3 regions of the Streptosporangium sp. NPDC020072 genome follow, and region 2 is predicted to be linked to each of the others. Evidence: riboswitches for the same ligand, from Rfam matches in the RefSeq annotation. Region 2 holds a riboswitch; each other region holds the start of a gene.
What was found. Region 2 has a riboswitch for S-adenosylmethionine ahead of ABZ470_RS10865 (aminotransferase class V-fold PLP-dependent enzyme). Riboswitches for the same ligand answer to the same signal wherever they lie in the genome.
Positions count from the first base shown of each region.

Region 1 (4,202 bases), on a different contig from region 2:
CAGTCCATGAAGGCCCCGGCCCAGCGGTCGGTCAGGAAACCCGCCTGGTCGGCGCCCAGGATGCCCTCAAGCAACTCGGCGGCGACCTCGTCGGGCAGCAGGCCGAAGTACTCGGGAGGGGCCCAGGGCGTGTGGGAGAAGTGGGAGACGCGCAGGTCGGGCCGTTCGCTCCTGAGCATCGCCGGGACCAGGGCCAGGTGGTAGTCCTGCACCATGACCTTGGCGCCGTGCGAGGCCTCCTCGGCCAGCGCCATCGCGAACGCCTCGTTGTAGGCCTGGTAGGACTCCCACTCCCTGCCGAACCTGGCGTCGAAGTGCGGCCTGTTCGGGGTGTCGTAGAGCAGGTGGTGGACGAACCACAGGGTCGAGTTGGCGACCGCGTTGTAGGCCCGCTGGAAGGTCGCCGGGGGGATGTCGAGCATCCGCAGCGCCCCGGTCTCGTATCCCGCCTGGTCGAGCCGCCCCCCGGGAGCGAGCCGTACGGCACCGCGGTCGCCGTCGGACAGGGCGGCGCAGACCCACAGGACGTCGAGCTCCTTGGACACCTCGGACAGGCCGGAGACCAGGCCGCCGCCGCCCCTGCGCATGCTCAGCGCGCCGCCCTCCGACATGGTGAAGGAGACCGGGCCGCGGTTCGAGGCCACCAAAATCCCACTCATCTGACCTCCTCGCCCGGGAGGACGTGGCTTGTCCCGAAGGTTAACCAAACGATAACCGGCGACCATAGGATGTCGAGCGACCGTGACCGTTGATGGGAACCCGTGATGGCGCTGGACGAGACGACCGAGGAACTTGCCCGTGCGGCCGCCGGAGGCGACCACCGGGCACTGGGCGAACTGCTGAAGCGGATCGAGCCCGAGGTGCTACGGCACTGCGGGCGGATCCTCCCCTACCGGCAGGACGCCGAGGAGGCCTGTCAGGACACCCTGCTCGCCGTGGCCCGCAACATCGCCAGGTTCGAGGGGCGGGCGCGGTTCAGCACGTGGCTGCACATCGTGACCGCCAACTGCGCGCGCACCACCTACCGCTCGCTCAAACGGCGTTCCGCCGAGCAGAGCTCGGAGGAGTTGCCGCTGCACAACAAGCCCGACGTCGCCAGGGTGAGTGTGATCGCGGGCTCCCGCCTCGACCTGCTCGACGCGATGGAGGCCCTTGAGGCGGACAAGCCCGACCTGGCCCAGGCGCTGGTGCTGCGCGACATCTGCCAGCTCGACTACAACGAGGTCGCCGAGCAGCTCGGCATCCCCCTCGGCACCGCCAAGTCGCGCATCCACCAGGCCCGCAAGTACGTCCAGGGAGCGCTCGGCGACGCCTACGGCTTCTGAGGTTTGTCCGGTTAATGACACACTTCATCTCGTTTGGTGAGACAACTGGTCAGGAGGGGCACAAGGCGAGGTAGAGTGCTTGAGACCTGCATGTCAGGTCCACAACTGAACATTGCTCATCCAGAGGGGTGGAGGGACCGGCCCTGCGAAGCCCCGGCAACCCTCCCGGTTCAAGACTCGCGATCTGGCGAGGGGTCGACCGGGACAGGTGCCAATTCCGGTCTGTGACCAGGGTGGTCGCAGACGAAGATGAGGGAAAGGCCTCGCTTCATGGCGCTCGCGAACACCGCAACCACCACCGCTCTTGACTTCGGTCCCGCCGTCGCTCTCTCCTGTCGTGAGTGTGGTGCCCGCTACGACCTCGGTCCCAGCTTCGCCTGTATCGAGTGTTTCGGGCCCCTTGAGATCGCCTACGACTTCGGGAACGTCACCCGGGAACAGATCTCGCAGGGGCCGGCCAACATCTGGCGCTACCGCTCCCTCCTGCCCGTCCCGGCGGACGTCGCCTCCAAGCCCAACACCGAGCCCGGCTGGACCAGGCTCGTCAAGGCCGACAACCTGGCGCGTGAGCTGGGCCTGCGCTCGCTGCACGTGAAGGACGACTCGGGCAACCCCACGCACTCCTTCAAGGACCGCGTGGTCGCCATCGCCGTCGAGGCGGCCAGGAACTTCGGCTTCCACACCCTGTCCTGCTCCTCGACCGGCAACCTGGCGGGCGCGGTGACCTCCGCCGCCGCCAGGACCGGGCTCGACGCCTGCGTGTTCATCCCCGCCGACCTCGAACAGGGCAAGATCGTCATGGCCTCCGTGTACGGCGGCAAGCTGATCGGCATCGACGGCACCTACGACGACGTCAACCGCTTCTGCTCCGAGCTCATCGGTGACGAGCTCGGCGACAAGTGGGGCTTCGTCAACGTCAACCTCAGGCCCTACTACGCCGAGGGCTCCAAGACCCTGGCCTACGAGATCGCCGAGCAGCTCGGCTGGCGGATCCCCGACCAGATCGTCATCCCGGTCGCCTCCGGCTCCCAGCTCACGAAGATCGACAAGGCGTTCAAGGAGCTGATCGCCCTCGGTCTCGTCGAGGACACGCCGTACAAGATCTTCGGCGCCCAGGCCGAGGGGTGCTCCCCGGTCTCCGCGGCCTACAAGGCGGGCCACGACGTGATCCGCCCCGTCAAGCCCGACACGATCGCCAAGTCGCTGGCCATCGGCAACCCGGCTGACGGGCCCTACGTGCTCGACATCGCCAGGCGCACCGGCGGTGGGGTCGAGGACGTCACCGACCCCGAGATCGTGGACGCCATCCGCCTGCTCGCCAGGACGGAGGGCATCTTCGCCGAGACGGCGGGCGGTGTCACCGTCGGGGTGCTGCGCAAGCTGGTCGAGTCGGGTCGGCTCGACCCCGACGCGGAGACCGTGGTCCTCAACACAGGTGACGGCCTGAAGACCCTTGACGTGGTCGCTGACCAGGCACGTCCCACCGCTGTCATCCGGCCCTCACTCGACGCGTTCCGCGCTGTCGTCGCCTAGAGCTCTGAAAGGTACTGAATTATGAGTGTTTCTGTACGGATTCCGACGATTCTCCGTACGTACACCGGCGGCGCGGCCGAGGTGAACGGCGAGGGCGGGACCCTGCGTGAGGTTCTGCAGAAGCTCGACGCCGACTTCCCCGGGATCGGTGCCCGTATTCTCGATGAAACGGGCAAGATTCGCCGTTTTGTGAACGTCTATGTCGGTGATGAGGATGTCCGTTTCGCCGACAACCTCGACACGGTGACGCCGTCCGGCGTTCAGGTCTCCATCATTCCGGCGGTCGCCGGAGGCTGATCCCGGCGGAGGCCGCGCGGGGCCCTGGGCGGGCCCTGGACGGCCTCCCGGGTCCCGGTGTCGTCCACTGTCATGGAACGGCGCCCCCGGAACACCCTCACGACACCCGCACCGGCCTGGCCGCGTGCGGGTGTCGTCTTTTGTGATGCAAGCTCACATTTTTGTGCGAAGACATAATGTAATATTTAACTAACTAGTAGTGATAGCAAAACTATGTTGGCGTGTTGAATGCGTCCGTAAAGCGGTAGTTTGCTGGTTGACTCTGTTGCCCCACGGGCTCTCACAGGTATGGTCGAGGGCGATCGACGTAGGCGATGTCTCCGCCTCGGAGATTGAGGACCTCGCGAGAGGAATGGGCGACGTCCTCAAGCCCAGTAAGAGGAGTCGGAAGTGGCGCAAGGCACCGTCAAATGGTTCAACGCGGACAAGGGCTACGGCTTCATCGCGGTAGACGGTGGTAAGGATGTTTTCGTCCATTACTCCGCGATCATGATGGATGGCTACCGTGCGCTCGAACAGGGCCAGAGGGTCGAGTTCGAGATCACGCAGGGACAGAAGGGACCTCAGGCGGAATCGGTCCGGACGGTCTGATCTCGTCCTCCGTCAGCTCGTCGGGAACCCGCTGGCGCATCCCGCGGCAGCGCAGTTCGCGCGGATCGCCCTCGGCATGTCGGCCCGGCTCGTCGCTCCCATCGGCGGGCCGGGCCTTCGCCTAAGCTGACACTCAGGTCAAAGGTCCTTGGCTTGCACTCGTCGGGGGAGAGTGCTAAACAGTGGTTAGCACTCCTCATTGGAGAGTGCCAAACCTGGATCGAGACGATGGGGCCCGCCGAACGGAGTCGCGGGCCCGTATGCCGTCGCGGGCGTCGCCTCGGTCTGGTGCAAGCCACCCTGTGTTTGGGAGGTCTAGCCGTATGGCAGCCAAGATGATCTCGTTTGACGAGGACGCCAGGCGCGGTCTCGAGCGTGGCATGAACCAGCTCGCGGACGCTGTCAAGGTGACCCTCGGCCCCAAGGGCCGCAACGTCGTGCTGGAGAAGAAGTGGG
Region 1 covers NZ_JBEYAB010000021.1:24,444-28,645, forward strand. Annotated here, with positions in the region: gene ABZ470_RS37650 (trehalose-6-phosphate synthase) at 1-659, opposite strand, end outside; gene ABZ470_RS37655 (RNA polymerase sigma factor) at 765-1,325, shown strand; SAM riboswitch class I at 1,439-1,581, shown strand; gene thrC (threonine synthase) at 1,596-2,858, shown strand; gene ABZ470_RS37665 (MoaD/ThiS family protein) at 2,880-3,155, shown strand; gene ABZ470_RS37670 (cold-shock protein) at 3,546-3,746, shown strand; gene groL (chaperonin GroEL) at 4,070-4,202, shown strand, end outside.
Region 1: linked by a shared signal. The riboswitch ahead of thrC (threonine synthase) and the one ahead of ABZ470_RS10865 (aminotransferase class V-fold PLP-dependent enzyme) in region 2 are both predicted to bind S-adenosylmethionine.

Region 2 (4,202 bases):
CGGCCCCCTCGGCAGGGACCGCAGCCGCTCCACACAGACGTCGGCCAGGTCGAGGGAGACGCGGACCTGTTCGAGCAGCACCTCGAAGCGGGCGTTGCAGTCTCCCGCGGAACGGGTCACGACCTTGACCGGCAGTTCGCCGTAGGCGAGGTAGGGGTCGTCCCTGCGCAGGTCGAGGCCGACGCCGGAGGCACGGGCGATGGGGCCGCTCACGCCGTACTGCATGATCGTCTCGCGGTCGAGCACCCCGACGCCGACCGTGCGGGCCAGGAAGATCTCGTTCCCGCTGATCAGGGCCTCGATGTCGGGCAGGCGGCGCCGTACGTCGGCGACGGCCAGGGTCACCCGGTCGAGCCAGCCGTACGGCAGGTCCTCCTTGAGACCGCCGACCCGGTTGAACATGTAGTGCATCCGGCCGCCGGAGATCTCCTCCATCACGGCCTGGAGGGTCTCGCGCTCACGGAAGGCGTAGAAGACGGGGGTGATCGCGCCCAGTTCGAGGGGGTAGGAGCCGAGGAACATCAGGTGGCTGAGCACCCGGTTCAGCTCGGCCATCAGGGTGCGCGCCCACACGGCCCTGACGGGGACCTCCATGCCGAGCATCCGCTCGACCGCGAGCACGACGCCCAGCTCGTTGGCGAACGCCGACAGCCAGTCGTGCCGGTTGGCCAGCACGATGATCTGCCGGTAGTCCCTGACCTCGAACAGTTTCTCCGCGCCCCGGTGCATGTAGCCGACGATCGGCTCGGCGGCGCTGATCCGTTCGCCGTCCAGCGTCAGGCGCAGCCGTAGCACGCCGTGGGTCGAGGGGTGCTGCGGGCCGATGTTCAGGACCATGTCCTCGGTGGCCAGCTCCTTGCCGGCCGCCGCCGCTCCCGCGACGGCGTCGGCTCCGGCCCCGATCCCCACGTTCACTTCCCGGGGCTCAGTCATAGGCCCCATGCTGTCACGTCAGCGGCGCGTGACGAGATCCCGCAGGGCCTCGACGAGACGGTCGACGTGCTCGGTGGTGCTGCCGACGCCGATGGACGCGCGCACCGCGGAGGCGGTGACGTCGTCGCAGCCGCCGTCCTTGGCGCCGAGCAGGTGCCTGACGAAGGGGTGGGCGCAGAACTTGCCGTCCCGCACGCCGATGCCGTACTCGCCGGACAGCGTCTCGGCCACCTCACGGGCGGTGAAGCCGTCCACGACGAAGGAGACGATGCCGACGCGGGCGTGGTCGGGGCCCCACAGGGACAGCTCGTGCACACCCTCGATCCCGGCCAGACCGGCGCGCAGGCGGGCCAGCAGACGCTCCTCCTCGCGCACCAGCACGTCCCAGCCGGTCGCGCTCAGCGCGTCGCAGGCGGCGGCCAGCGCGATGGCGCCCAGCACGTTCGGCGTGCCCGCCTCGTGACGGGCCTCGGGGTCGTCGTGCCAGTCGGTCGTCTCGTCCTCGACGGCCCTGACGGCCCCGCCGCCCCGGAGGTACGGCTCGGCGACCGAGAGCCAGTCGGAGCGGCCGATCAGCGCGCCGGTGCCGAACGGGGCGTAGAGCTTGTGACCGGAGAAGACCACGTAGTCCAGGTCGAGCGCGGTCAGGTTGAGGCGGCGGTGCGGGACGAGCTGGGCGGCGTCGACCAGGACGCGGGCGCCGTGGCGGTGGGCGATGTGGGCCAGCGCGGCGATCGGCCACAGCTCGCCGGTCACGTTGGAGGCGGCGGTGACGACCAGCAGCTTGGGGCCGTCGATCGCGGCCAGCGCGTCGTCGGCGGCGCGGACGGCCTCACCGGGGAAGGCCGGGGCGGGCAGCCGTACGACGTCGGCCCAGGGCAGGAGCGAGGCGTGGTGCTCGGTCTCGAAGACCACCACGGTGGTCCCGGCGGGCAGGCTGCGGGCCAGCAGGTTGGTGGCGTCGGTGGTGTTCCTCGTGAAGATCACCGCGTCGTCGGGACGGGCCCCGACGAAGGCCCGCACGGTGTGCCTGGCCTGCTCGTAGCGGGCGGTGGTCAGCTGGGAGGCGTATCCGGCGCCGCGGTGGACGCTGGAGTAGGCCGGGAGCGCGGCGGCGACGGCGGCGCTCACCGGCTCAAGACAGGGGGCGCTGGCGGCGTAGTCGAGGTTGGCGTACGGCACCAGCCTGCCGCCCTTGACGGGCACCTCAAGGTCGGCGCCGAGGACCGCGGGGATCGGCCGGTCGTCGGGGACACGGGTCGCCGGGACGGTCACGGTCTCGGCGGCGGCGGCGGAGGTGAAGATCGTCAGTGTGGACACGCCAAAGCTCCTTGGAGGTCATCGGACCCCAAGCCATGGCCTTGGTGCTGGAGCCCGCGCTTGCCCGGCACACCTCGTGCCGGACCAGGTCCTCACCCGGGGCACCCCGCCGCGGACGCGAGGGTTGCCGGCCAGCTAGCCGGGGCTTGTCGCTGGCACTCATGACCTACGAACCGGACTATACCCACACAGAGGCGGTGCTTGGCAAGTCTGCGGGAAGGGGTCCGGAGGGCTGGAGTTTCGGCGGTGATCCTGAGGAACTTCCGGTTCTGTCCGATCGTCTGGAGCTGTGACCGTGAACGCCCGTCAGGTCACGCGCCGCGCGCGGGCGGCGCTCTCCCCACCGAAACTGGAGGACCCGATGGACTGGGTGGCCGACCCGGCGAGCTGGATAGGTCTGCTCACGCTGATCGCTCTGGAGATCGTGCTGGGCATCGACAACATCATCTTCATCTCGATCCTGGCGGGGAAGCTCCCGCCGGAACAGCGTGACAACGCCCGCAGGCTGGGCCTGCTCGCCGCCCTGGTCAGCCGCCTGGCGCTGCTGCTCGCCCTGTCCTGGGTGGTACGGCTCACCGCCCCGCTCTTTGAGATCTTCGGGCACGAGATATCAGGACGCGACCTGATCCTGATCCTCGGCGGGCTGTTCCTGCTGGTCAAGAGCGTTCACGAGATCCACGGCCACACCGAGAACGGCGAGGACCACTCCGGCGGCCGGAAGGCGGCGGCCTCCTTCGGCATGGTGATCCTGCAGATCATGGTGCTGGACATCGTCTTCTCCCTCGACTCGGTGATCACCGCGGTCGGCATGGTCGACGAGCTGGCCATCATGGTCATCGCGGTCATCGTCGCGGTCGTGGTGATGCTCTTCGCCTCGGGGCCGATCAGCCGTTTCGTGGACAAGCACCCGACGATCAAGATGCTGGCGCTGTCGTTCCTGGTGCTGATCGGCGTCGTGCTGCTCGCGGAGGGTTTCGGACAGCACATCTCCAAGGGCTACATCTACTTCGCGATGGCGTTCTCGCTGGTGGTCGAGCTGCTCAACATCCGGGCCCGCCGTCGTTCCCGGGCCGTCGAGAAGACTCCGGAGCCCTAGCATGGGTTTGTGCGTTTTGACCCATGGAGTCCGGAATTCGTCGCCTACCCCTATGACGCCTACGCCGAGCTGAGACAGCGGCCGGTCACCTTCTTCGAGCCGACCGGCCAGTGGCTGGTCGCCCGGCACGCCGACGTCAACGCGTTGCTGCGCGACCGGAGACTCGGCCGGTCCTACCTGCACGTGGCCACGCACGCCGAGTTCGGCAGACCGGAGGAGCCGCCCTTCCTCGACCCGTTCTGGCGGGTGGTCAGGGCCGGGATGCTCGACGTCGAGCCGCCCGTCCACACCCGCCTGCGCCGCCTGGTCTCCCGGGCGTTCACCCCGCGGATGGTCGAGGCGCTGCGGCCCAAGGTCGCCTCGATCGCCACCGGGCTGGTCGAGGACTTCGTGGCACGTGGCGGCGGCGACCTCATCGCGGAGGTCGCCGAACCGCTCCCGGTGACCGTGATCGCCGAGATGCTCGGCGTCCCCGAGGCGGACCGGCACCTGCTGCGGCCCTGGTCGGCCGACATCTGCGGGATGTACGAGCTCAACCCGTCGCCCGAGACGCAGCGCACCGCCGTACGGGCGGCGGAGGAGTTCTCCGGCTACCTGTCGGAGCTGGCCCGCGCCCGCCGGGCGAACCCCGGCGACGACCTGATCAGCGCCCTGGCCCTGGTCGCCGACGGCGGTGACACCCTGACCGAGGAGGAGCTGGTCGGCACCTGTGTGCTGCTGCTCAACGCGGGTCACGAGGCGACCGTCAACGTCACCGGAATCGGCTGGTGGTCGCTGTTCCGCAACCCGGCAGAGCTGGAACGACTGCGCGCCGACCACGGCCTGCTGCCCACGGCGATCGAGGAGCTGATGC
Region 2 covers NZ_JBEYAB010000004.1:267,583-271,784, forward strand. Annotated here, with positions in the region: gene ABZ470_RS10860 (NADH-quinone oxidoreductase subunit D) at 1-933, opposite strand, end outside; gene ABZ470_RS10865 (aminotransferase class V-fold PLP-dependent enzyme) at 952-2,208, opposite strand; SAM riboswitch class IV at 2,305-2,420, opposite strand; gene ABZ470_RS10870 (TerC family protein) at 2,615-3,349, shown strand; gene ABZ470_RS10875 (cytochrome P450) at 3,359-4,202, shown strand, end outside.

Region 3 (4,202 bases), on a different contig from region 2:
CGCCCACACCAGCGAGTCCCCCTCGGTGCCGCCGCCTGAGGCCGGGTTCGCGGCCCCGGTCTCGGTTCCGCACGCGGCGAGCGTCAGCACCCCGGCCAGAGCCAGGACGCCCCGTTGCGCTTTCACTTACCTTCTCCTCGGGGAGTCGTGCGCCGCCTCAGGCGACATGTCTGATCTCGGTGGTGACGGCCTCGGACAGCACGATCCGGGCCAGGGCGTCGGCGTGGCGGAAGAGCGGGGCGTCGAGGCCGGGTCTGGCGAAGCCGCCGGTGACCCGTCCGCCGACGACCCAGGGGCCGAAGGCGAACCTGCGGGGGTGCGGGGTGTCGAGGCGGTCGAGCAGGCGGCGGTCGGCGGGCCGTACCCTCAGCAGGCCCGACGACTCGTCGATCTCACCGCGGTCGCGCAGCGCGGAGATCAGCGGGTCGGTCGAGCGGCTCACGCTGGGTGCGGGCAGCCTGGCCTCGACGAGGGACCTGGCGGTGACGGCGCCGGGCAGGGTGGGGCTCTGCGCGACCCATCGCCCGCCGCGGTGCTCGACCCTGACGTCGGCGCCGAGGAAGGTGACCACGCCCGCCCTGGCCAGGGCCTTGAGCTCCTCAAGCCGGGGGCCGGGCGGGCCGCTGGCGACGTAGCTGAAGAAGCCCTCGAACCACCGGTCGGAGATTCCCCGTTCGGCGAGGACGCCGTTGACGGACAGTAATCCGAGGATCAGGGCGTGGTCGGCACTGTACGCGGAGTCGGAGCGTCGTTGCAGGTCGGCGGCCATGTAGCCGTCCATCCACCGCCGCAGTCCCGCCTGGTCGCCGAAGCGGATCCGCTCCAGCGGCCGGTCGAGCCGGTCCAGGTCGAGCCGGTCGGCGTGCCGGGGTACGGCCTTGCGGATCAGCAGCCGCATCCCGGGGCTGCGCCATTCCTCTGCGGCGAACCGTTCGGCGAACTCCGGCCAACCGGTCCTGACCCGTTTCGGATGGCTGTTGAGGAGTTCGTGGTAGTAGGCGAAGGCGAGTTCCTTGGCGGCCAGGGGCCACACGTCCCGCCGGAAGTTCCACGGCCCCTCCCCCAGCGCCCCCGCCGTCAGGAAGCGCGGCGCGGGCGGCCGGAGCCCCTGGAAGCGGTAGGCGGTCTTGGCGTGGTACGGCACACCGCGCCGTGACCCCACGTGCAGCAGCGGTTCCCGCCCGCTGGGCAGGTAGACGAGCTCCCCGTCGTGTTCCCTGACGAACCGGCCGCCCCTTCCCGAGGTGAGCAGCACCATCAGGTCGACGAAGGCCAGTCCCAGGCCGCGCACGATCACCGGTTCACCGGCGGGCAGCCGGTCCAGGCCGAGGTCGAGGTCCGCGGTGTAGCCGGTCGGCAGGTAGCGCAGGCCGCTCTCCCTTGCCAGGGCCGTCAGCCCGCGTTCCTCCGCCGCCGGGGTGACGTCGCCGTGTCCCTGCGCGAGGATCACGGCGCCCACCTCAAGGGTCGTCCCGTCCTCAAGCAGTACGGCCTGGCCTCCCGGGACGTCGGTCAGGTCGAGTGCCCGGGTCCGGTGCACGTGCACCCGGACACCGCGGGGGGCGGTGTCCACGGCTCGCCGGAAGGCGTGGGTGAGGTAGGCGTTCTGCACGGGCCGGGGGACGAAGCGTCCGGGGTCGCAGCCGAGCCACTCGGCCAGCGAGGGGCCGGGGCGGATCGGGCCGACGCACCGGACGGACTCGTCGGTGAAGAGCGTCACGTCGGCGGCGGCGGAGTTCATCCAGAGCAGGTCGGGTTGCCGCTCGCGCCAGACCCTGCCGCCGCCCGGCGGGTAGGGGTCGATCACGTGGACGTCGAGCGACGGCCAGCTGAGCAGTTCGGCGGCGTTGGCGCAGATCCGCTCGACCAGGCAGGTGCCGGTCGGCCCGGCGCCGACGATCGCGATGGAGGCGCTCACGCCGACCACTCCCCTCTCGTACGGTCCGTCACAGCGCTGCTCTTCGATGGGGCAGGTCCCAGTCGGGGGTGGCGGGCTCGACCGGCACCCGCCACGGGTCGGTCTCCCCCGTGGGGGAGGCGAGCACGGTGAGGTCGGTGTTCTCGCGGAAGGCGGGGTGCTGGTAGAGGTCCCTGGCGTAGTCCCACAGGTTGGGGAAGGCGGTCAGCGGGCGCTCGCTGATCCTGGCCGACGGGTTGTCGCTCACGTCGAACCTGACCAGGGTGGGCCAGAGCCGTACGTCGGACTCGGTGACGGCGGAGCCGAACAGGAACCTGCGGCCGGCGAGCCTGGCGTCGAGTTCGTCGAGGAAGCCGATCACGGCCTTCCTCGCCCGGTGGTACTCCGGTTCGGTCGTGGCGGCGGAGACCCGGCCCGCGGCGGTGTTGGCGTACTCGTAGATGCGCGCGTTGAGCGCGTCGATCTCGGTCCGCAATTCCTCGGGGTAGAGGTCGGCCTCGGGGTCGCCGCCGAAGCGTGTGCCCAGGTCGATGGTGATGTCCGGGAAGTTGTTGCTGACGATGCGCCCCCTGTGCCGGTCCCACAGCACCGGCACGGAGACGTGTCCGTCGAATCCGGGTTCGGTCGCCTCGTAGGCCTGCCTGAGGGTCGCGAAGCCGTTGACCGGGTCGGCGCCGCGCCGCTCGCGGAACGCCCACCCCCTGCCGTCCCGCTCGTCGTCCACGTAGGACAGCGAGACGACGTCCTGCAGCCCTTTGAGGGAACGCACGATCGCCGTACGCTGCGCGTAGGGGCAGACCGCCGCGACGTAGAGGTGGTAGCGCCCGGCCTCGGCGGGGAACTCCCCGGTGCCGTCGTCGGTGATCCGTCCCTGGAAGGGGTAGCGGGGGCCGGGCCTGCCACCGGGCCGGTAGCGGCCGTGGGTGTCCAGGTCCACTGGGCTGGCGTAGTTGAGTGTGATCTCGGACATGTGACACTCCCAGGGCATGCCTCGGTGACCCGTGCGGGTCCGCGCTTGCGGCACGCCGACCGTGCCACCCGGTCCTCCCCGGGGGCACCCCGCCGCGGTGCGAGGGTTGCCGGTCAGCGAGCCGGGGCTTTGCACTGACACTCTTAACCTAGTTAGACGGTAGGAAATACATAGATCTCTGTCAACCCTTAAAGTCGGGGGATGTCTCATGAGATCGTCCGCGTGGTCTACCGCAAGTACGACGGCTCGCTGCACTGGAACCACCCGGCCCTGCTCCTCGGCGAGGACGAACACGGCGTGTGGGTCGGCTGCCCGCCCGGCAGCAGCGGCAGGCGGGGGCAGGAGCCGCCCGTCGTCTGGGACGAGCCGTTCGTGATCCTCTTCCCCCGTGACGCCTGGTGGACGGCCACCTTCAACGCGGCGCCGTACAAGGCCGAGATCTACTGTGACGTCTCGACTGTGCCGCGCTGGGACGGCGACGAGGTGACCATGGTCGACCTCGACCTCGACGTGATCCGCATGCGCAAGGACGGCCGGGTGCTCCTGGACGACGAGGACGAGTTCGAGGAGCACCAGGTCCGCTACGCCTACCCCAGGGAGATCGTGGAGGGCGCCCGCGCCTCGGCCGCCGCGCTGATGGAGGCCGTCACCGCCAGGACGGCCCCCTTCGCCTCACCTCCGCACTGGCTCTCCCTGGTCTCCGGGAACCGCTGAGAAGGACGTCACCGCCCCGGGCTCCACCGGCCCGCCGACCGCTCCCTGGAGTCGGGGTGGGTGACGAAGTTCGGCGAGAGCCGCTCCTGGTCGTAGTACCGGTGGAAGACCGGGGTCGCGGCCCCCGAGATGGGCGGGACGATCCAGCTCCAGTCGGCCGGGCAGGTCCTGCCCGCGCTCTCCTCCCGCGCCACGTGCGTCAGGAAGCGCCTGGACTCGGCGTGGTGGTCGGTCATGGTGACCCCCGCCCTGTCGAAGGAGTACAGGACCGCCACGTTCAGTTCGACCAGCGCGTGGTCGCGCCACAGCGAACGCTCGTTACGGGTGTCCAGGCCGAGCCGCGCGGCGACCAGGGGCACCAGGTTGTAGCGGTCGGGGTCCGCGAGATTGCGCGCCCCGATCTCGGTCCCCATGTACCAGCCGTTGAACGGCGCGGCCCGGTAGCAGACCCCGCCGATCTCCAGGCACATGTTCGAGATCACTGGTACGGCGTGCCAGCGCAGCCCCAGCCGCTCGAACCACGGATAGGCCGGGTGGGACAGCGGCACCTCTAGCACCGCGTCCCCGGGGATCGTGGACAGCACAGGCGGCCCGTCGCCC
Region 3 covers NZ_JBEYAB010000003.1:334,213-338,414, forward strand. Annotated here, with positions in the region: gene ABZ470_RS07945 (ABC transporter substrate-binding protein) at 1-126, opposite strand, end outside; gene ABZ470_RS07950 (FAD/NAD(P)-binding protein) at 158-1,918, opposite strand; gene ABZ470_RS07955 (glutathione S-transferase C-terminal domain-containing protein) at 1,947-2,888, opposite strand; SAM riboswitch class IV at 2,925-3,037, opposite strand; gene ABZ470_RS07960 (DUF402 domain-containing protein) at 3,090-3,602, shown strand; gene ABZ470_RS07965 (nitric oxide synthase oxygenase) at 3,611-4,202, opposite strand, start outside.
Region 3: linked by a shared signal. The riboswitch ahead of ABZ470_RS07955 (glutathione S-transferase C-terminal domain-containing protein) and the one ahead of ABZ470_RS10865 (aminotransferase class V-fold PLP-dependent enzyme) in region 2 are both predicted to bind S-adenosylmethionine.